DNA from 3 places in the Mesorhizobium sp. M1A.T.Ca.IN.004.03.1.1 genome. Region 1 is predicted to be linked to each of the others. Evidence: riboswitches for the same ligand, from Rfam matches in the RefSeq annotation. Region 1 holds a riboswitch; each other region holds the start of a gene.
The links. Region 1 has a riboswitch for thiamine pyrophosphate ahead of thiC (phosphomethylpyrimidine synthase ThiC). Riboswitches for the same ligand answer to the same signal wherever they lie in the genome.
Positions count from the first base shown of each region.

Region 1 (2,200 bases):
GGACACGCTGAAAAGGCAGATTGGGGCGCAAGCACGCCATTCACGAGAGGTTCGACATGAAGACCATGCAAGAAAAAGACATTCCGGCATTCGTACAAGCAGTTGTGGACGCCGGCTGCAAAATTTGCGCGATTGGCAACTTGGGATACGTCTTTGGCGATGCTGATTTCACGCCAGCGCAACGGAGGGCCGTCGAGCCACAGCTGCGTAGGATTGCTGAAATCTACGGCGAACGCGATCATCTCATGAACGAGATAGCTGTATATCTGCGGTCGATCGGACGCCATGTCGAGGTTGAGCCGAAGACAGGTATTTCCTGATGGCCGTGATCGCGAGAAGCCGTCTTCCAACCTCTGAATCCTAAAGGAGGTGACCCCCAAGGCCGTTCGTCACCTTCGACCAGAATAACCACATCCGTGACCGCCTGAGCTACTTGGTCGATACGCGCACATGGCCAATACAGTTTCTCCATCCTTCACGAAGCGAATGAGGCTTTGGCCATTCAGCCCCGGTCTACGGGGCGTGACTTGTCCCCGATGCATGCGCGAGCTCTCCGCCCGGCTGGCCGCCGGTCGTCGCCACCGGCCGAAGGCGCCCGAATGCGCTTGACAAGATAGCGTCAGCCCGTTCAACCTAAGGCATTCACCAGGGGAGTCCCGGCAAGGGGCTGAGATACTGCTGGCTTTCGCGGCGCAGTGACCCGTTGAACCTGATCCAGTTCATACTGGCGTAGGGACGGTGCAAGCGCTTTGCGGGAGTTTACGCCCGAGGTCCTGTTGCAGCAGGTCTACAGAAGCGTCTTTTCATCCTTCCGGCACAGAACTGGGTCTCCAATGCATGAGCAAAGGAGCCTCACGATGAATGCCCTCACCCCCGCCGTATCGACGGGACCACTGCCCGCCTCGCGGAAAATCCACAAGCCCGGCGTCCTCTACCCGCAGATCAGGGTGCCGATGCGCGAGATTTCCGTCCATCCGACGGCCGGCGAACCGCCCGTCACCGTCTACGATCCGTCCGGCCCCTACACCGATCCATCAGTCGAAACCAGCATCGAAAAAGGCCTTGCCCGGCTTCGCCACGAATGGGTCACGGCGCGTGGCGATGTCGAAGCCTATGACGGCCGCCACGTCCGGCCGGAAGACAATGGATTCGCCACCGGCGAGCGCCTGACACCGGAATTTCCGATACGCAATCGGCCGCTCAAGGCCAAGCAGGGCAAGGCGGTGACCCAACTTGCCTATGCGCGCGCCGGCATCATCACGCCAGAAATGGAGTTCGTAGCCATCCGCGAGAATCTCGGCCGCGAGGTGATGCGCGGCAAGCTGCAACGCGACGGCGAAGCCTTCGGCGCGGCGATCCCAGATTTCGTCACACCCGAATTCGTGCGCGACGAGGTGGCGCGCGGGCGCGCAATCATTCCCGCCAACATCAATCATCCCGAGAGCGAGCCGATGATCATCGGTCGCAATTTTCTGGTCAAGATCAACGCCAACATCGGTAACTCGGCTGTCACATCGTCGATGGCCGAAGAGGTCGAAAAAATGGTCTGGGCTATCCGCTGGGGCGCGGACACGGTGATGGACCTGTCGACCGGCCGCAACATCCACAACATCCGCGACTGGATCGTGCGCAATGCGCCGGTGCCGATCGGTACGGTGCCGCTCTATCAGGCGCTGGAAAAGGTCAACGGCATCGCCGAGGATCTGAACTGGGAGGTCTACCGCGACACGCTGATCGAGCAGGCCGAGCAAGGCGTCGACTATTTCACCATCCACGCCGGCGTGCGGCTGCACTACATCCCGCTGACCGTCGACCGGGTCACGGGCATCGTCTCGCGCGGCGGCTCGATCATGGCCAAATGGTGCCTGCACCATCACCGGGAGAGCTTCCTCTACGAGCATTTCGAGGAGATCTGCGACATCGCCAGAGCCTATGACGTCTCCTTCTCGCTCGGCGACGGCCTTCGTCCCGGTTCAATCGCCGATGCGAACGACGCGGCGCAATTCGCCGAACTGGAAACACTTGGAGAACTCACCAAGATTGCCTGGGCAAAGGACTGCCAGGTGATGATCGAAGGCCCGGGCCATGTCCCCATGCACAAGATCAAGCAGAACATGGACAAGCAGCTCGCAGTGTGCGGTGAGGCGCCGTTCTACACGTTGGGGCCGCTGACGACCGACATCGCGCCGGGCTATGACCA
Region 1 covers NZ_RZTV01000022.1:5,191-7,390, forward strand. The annotation lists gene EOD29_RS29595 (hypothetical protein) at 57-320, shown strand; TPP riboswitch at 638-754, shown strand; gene thiC (phosphomethylpyrimidine synthase ThiC) at 858-2,200, shown strand, end outside.

Region 2 (2,200 bases), on a different contig from region 1:
CAGCCCGCACCCGGCGGAAAAAAGCATGATGGAGAACAGCGCATAGGTTGCGTTGCCCTCCGTCAGGACGGCCCCTGTGATCGAGGAAAGGGCTGCGCCACCCGCAAGGGTCATAGCGCCTGCCAAGCCGGCTGCGCTTCCAGCCAGGTTCGGCCGCACCGAGAGCGCGCCGGCATTGGCGCTCGGCATGGTCAAGCCATTGCCGATGCCGACCAGAATGCAAGGGACGAATAGCGCAATCACATGCCTGACATCTGCGAAAAACAGGACCAGACAAATCGCAGGGCCGGCACAAGCGACGATGCGCCCCACTATCATCATGGTGGTCAGAGGGAAACGGCCGGCGTAACGTCCGGACAGGAAGCTGCCGAACACGAAGCCCGCTGTTATGCTGCCGATGTAAAAGCCAAGCGAGGCCGATGACACGTCGAATATTGCAGCAACGAGTGGAGCGCCAGCGAGAAACGCGTAGACCGCACCGACCGAGAACCCCATGCACAGCGCGTAGGCCCAAAAGCCGGGTGCGCGGAACAGCGCCGGATAGGCGTGGAATTGCTGGACGATGCTGCCCGACCGGGTTTTGTTGGTTTCACCGAGTTCGAACCAGCACAAGGCAAACATCACTATGCCGGCTAGGGCAAGACCCCAGAAAATCGCCCGCCAGCCCAAGGCTTCATCCACCACACCGCCAAGCGCTGGGCCGATCATCGGGGCCAGCGCCCAGATCATCGTCGCATAACCGATCCGGCTCGCCGTCTGCTCTTTGCCGGCCGTATCCCTGATAATCGCCATCGAAATTGGATAGCAGGACGTGATTGCCGCCTGGAGCAAACGGAACGCAAGAAAGGTCCAAATATCGGATGCAAAGGCGCAGCCGATCGACCCGATCGTGAACGTGGCAAGACTGACCATGACGATCGGCCGACGCCCGAACCGATCGGATAGCGGCCCCATGATCAGTTCCAATGCGACGGCCACTATAGCGTAACCGGCTAGTGACAGGCTCACGAGAGCGTAATCGGCGCGGAAATCCTGCGCGATATTCGCCAGTGATGGCAGAAAGACGTTCAACGGCAGCACCGAAAGGGCGCATAGGAGGGTCAACGTCGAAAGTTTAGGCGTGAGCGCTGAACGCCGGGCCGTGGTTGTTGATTTTTCGGGTGTCATTGCGGCCACTTGTATGAGGCCGGCAAAGGAGAGAGGCGTCAGACCCGTCCCTTCGCCGGCATGATCCGGATCAGGTTCAAAGGGTCACTGTGCTGCCTTCGGCCAACAGTATCTCAGCCCCTTGACGGGGCACCCCTCGGTATCTGCCAGGTTATCTTAACCTTGAATAACAAGCACGCCTTATTTGGCCGGGGCGCTGATGGCCAACGACCGCTTTTTCGTCGCAAATATCCCGAAACCTTCGACACGTTTTGCGACTGCAACAAAAAGGTCCGCTTTGCGGGCTTAGCCGCGAGGTGGCGCCTGGCGTCTCGACACAGCCACCGTATCAAGAACCCAGGCCGGGTGGCACCTCTGGTTAGGCTGATGAAAACAAGTCACTTGAAGGAGTTCGCCATGCGCAAGATCACCATGGATTCTCACGCCCTTATTTCAGCACTGCCGCTCGCCTGCCCGACTCGGCCGGGGTCAGCCTTCACCGCCAAACTGATGGCGCGGCGACGTTCCTATCGGGTCAGGCGAAGCTTCTCGAAGGTGCCGCTCATCTCGTTGCCCTGGCCCGGTCAATCGCCCTCTCAGTCTCGCGATTGGCGGAGTTGCTCTTGAGGCGCGCGCCGGCGAGCTCGAGGAGCGCGTAGGCTATCTCGTCCTCGGTCCAGCCGGATTCCGCTGCCCGCTCAGCCAATTGCTGAAAGGCCGGTTCCAAGGCGAGCTGGCATTGAAGGCCACGATCCGGATGGTCGACCGGGCAGCTTGGTTCCACGATCGCAACGCGTGATCGCTTCATTGCAGGCCATGGGCTCTCGCCCCTCTCCTTTTGCCACACGAGGCGCGCCAGCTCGCGTGTCGTTGGTGCGCGCCACGGCAACCGCTTCATCTTGTCAACCAGCCGCTCCAGCGAACCGGCGCGTTCCAACTCCGCAAAGAAATGATGCGGCGTGACGCTACCGAGCCGGTGCATCTCGGCCAGGTTCCACACATACGGATAGTCGACCATGAAATCGGATCGAGGCGAGGCCTTGGACGGTTCAGC
Region 2 covers NZ_RZTV01000018.1:12,139-14,338, forward strand. The annotation lists gene EOD29_RS29020 (multidrug effflux MFS transporter) at 1-1,167, opposite strand, end outside; TPP riboswitch at 1,197-1,314, opposite strand; gene EOD29_RS29025 (hypothetical protein) at 1,709-2,200, opposite strand, start outside.
Region 2: linked by a shared signal. The riboswitch ahead of EOD29_RS29020 (multidrug effflux MFS transporter) and the one ahead of thiC (phosphomethylpyrimidine synthase ThiC) in region 1 are both predicted to bind thiamine pyrophosphate.

Region 3 (2,200 bases), on a different contig from region 1:
TGCTTCATCGCCACTGCTATCAGAACGGCATTGCATGCGGGTTCATTCATCCCGAAGACGATCTTTCGCGGCTCAAGGCGCTCTACGTCCCGCATTGGGTGATGTGGAAGGATGAATGGAACGAGGCTGTTGAAACATTCGTCCGCAACGGCGGTACGCTGATCCTATCGGCATTGAGCGGGACGAGGGACGAGAACAACCACATCATTCGCGAGCAGGCGCCCGGCAAGGCCCTTGCAGCCCTGAGCGGCGTCAGGGTGGCGGAGTTCGGCCGCGTCGTTCCCGAAGGCGCCAGCGGCCTGTTTCCGCTGTTTCGTCCGGCTCCGATGGGCGCCTATGCACCGCCGCCGCTCCCGGCCTCGTCCGCGGAACGCAAATACCTGTTCACCCTTGGCAATGAAGAATTCCAGGCTGCGCATTTGTACGAGGTGCTTGATGTAGCGCCTGACACCGAGGTGCTCGGCATCTGGTCGAACCGCTTCGCCGCCGGCTCTCCGGCAATTACCGCCCGCAAGGTTGGGCAAGGTCGGGTTGTCTATGTCGGCACGTATCTCACGCCGCAACTGACGGAGAAGCTTGTCGATGTCGTGCTGGCCAAAGCCGGTATAGCGCCTTTGCTGCCCGACCTGCCTGCCGGGGTGGAGGTCTCTGTCAGGGAAGCCGACGACCGCCGGCTGATGTTCGTGCTGAACACCACGGAAGTCGCCGTGATCGTACCCAACGTCCCAAAGGGCCTCGACCTGCTGACGGGCAAGGCCGTTGAAGGAACGCTGCAACTCGACCCTTACGGCTGCGCAATAATTCGGTCCTGAACAAATCGAACCAGCGTCCGTAGACGCCGAGCAGATGCTCTTCGAGGCGAAAAATGCGTTCTTCAATCCGCCGCCACAAGGGATTCGCAAAAGCGTTTCCTTGGCGGATGACAAGTGGGCCCCGACTGCCAGCTCGACGCGCGCAAGGTCGTGGCTCAATGGGCGTCGATGTAAGAGATGCTCGATCAAAGCTGCGTGGCTGCGCCCCTTCTCGTCGCTTGTTCGAGGCTGGAGAAGTCATGAAGTCGAGTTGACAGGATAGCGTCGCATCGTCCAACCTAGGCGCCTCACCAGGGGAGTCCCGGCAAGGGGCTGAGATACTGCTAATAGCGCGCAGTGACCCGTTGAACCTGATCCAGTTCATACTGGCGTAGGGACGGTGCGAGGCTTCGCGGGTCGGCAATCCGGCTTCGGCATTCGGGCAGTGCCCGCATCCTAAGCGAAGCGTCACTTCCTCCTCATCGCGTGGACTGGGTCTCCGTGCACTCGAGCAAGGAGGCTCACTCATGAATGCCCACACCCCGACCGTCACCGTCGGCGAATTGCCCGCTTCGAAGAAGGTCCACAAACCCGGTCAGCTCCACCCGGAGCTGCGGGTGCCGATGCGCGAGATCTCGGTCCACCCGAGCGCCGGCGAGCCGCCGGTCACGGTCTATGACTCGTCCGGTCCCTACACGGACACCGCGATGAAAACCGACATCGAGCGTGGCTTGCCACGGCTGCGCGAGGCATGGATCGAGGCGCGCAGAGACGTGGAGCGCTACGAGGGCCGCACGATCAAGCCGGAAGACAACGGCTTCGTCTCAGCCGATCGCCTGACGCCGGAATTCCCGGTTCGCAACAGACCGTTGCGCGCGGCCGGCGGCCGCGCCGTCACCCAGCTCGCCTATGCGCGCGCCGGCATCATCACGCCTGAGATGGAGTTCGTCGCCATCCGCGAGAACCTCGGCCGTGAGCAGTTGCGTTCGAAAGTTCAACGTGATGGCGAAAGCTTCGGCGCCGCGATCCCCGACTTCGTCACGCCGGAATTCGTGCGCGACGAGGTGGCGCGCGGCCGCGCCATCATCCCGTCCAACATCAACCACCCGGAAAGCGAGCCGATGATCATCGGCCGCAATTTTCTGGTCAAGATCAACGCCAATATCGGCAACTCCGCCGTCACCTCGTCGATGGCCGAAGAGGTCGAGAAGATGGTGTGGGCGATCCGCTGGGGCGCCGATACGGTAATGGACCTCTCGACCGGGCGCAACATCCACAACATCCGCGAATGGATCGTGCGCAATTCGCCGGTGCCGATCGGCACGGTGCCGATCTACCAGGCGCTGGAGAAAGTCGGCGGCGTCGCCGAGGAACTGACCTGGGAGGTGTTCCGCGACACCCTCATCGAG
Region 3 covers NZ_RZTV01000001.1:703,174-705,373, forward strand. The annotation lists gene EOD29_RS03310 (beta-galactosidase) at 1-812, shown strand, start outside; TPP riboswitch at 1,095-1,207, shown strand; gene thiC (phosphomethylpyrimidine synthase ThiC) at 1,319-2,200, shown strand, end outside.
Region 3: linked by a shared signal. The riboswitch ahead of thiC (phosphomethylpyrimidine synthase ThiC) and the one ahead of thiC (phosphomethylpyrimidine synthase ThiC) in region 1 are both predicted to bind thiamine pyrophosphate.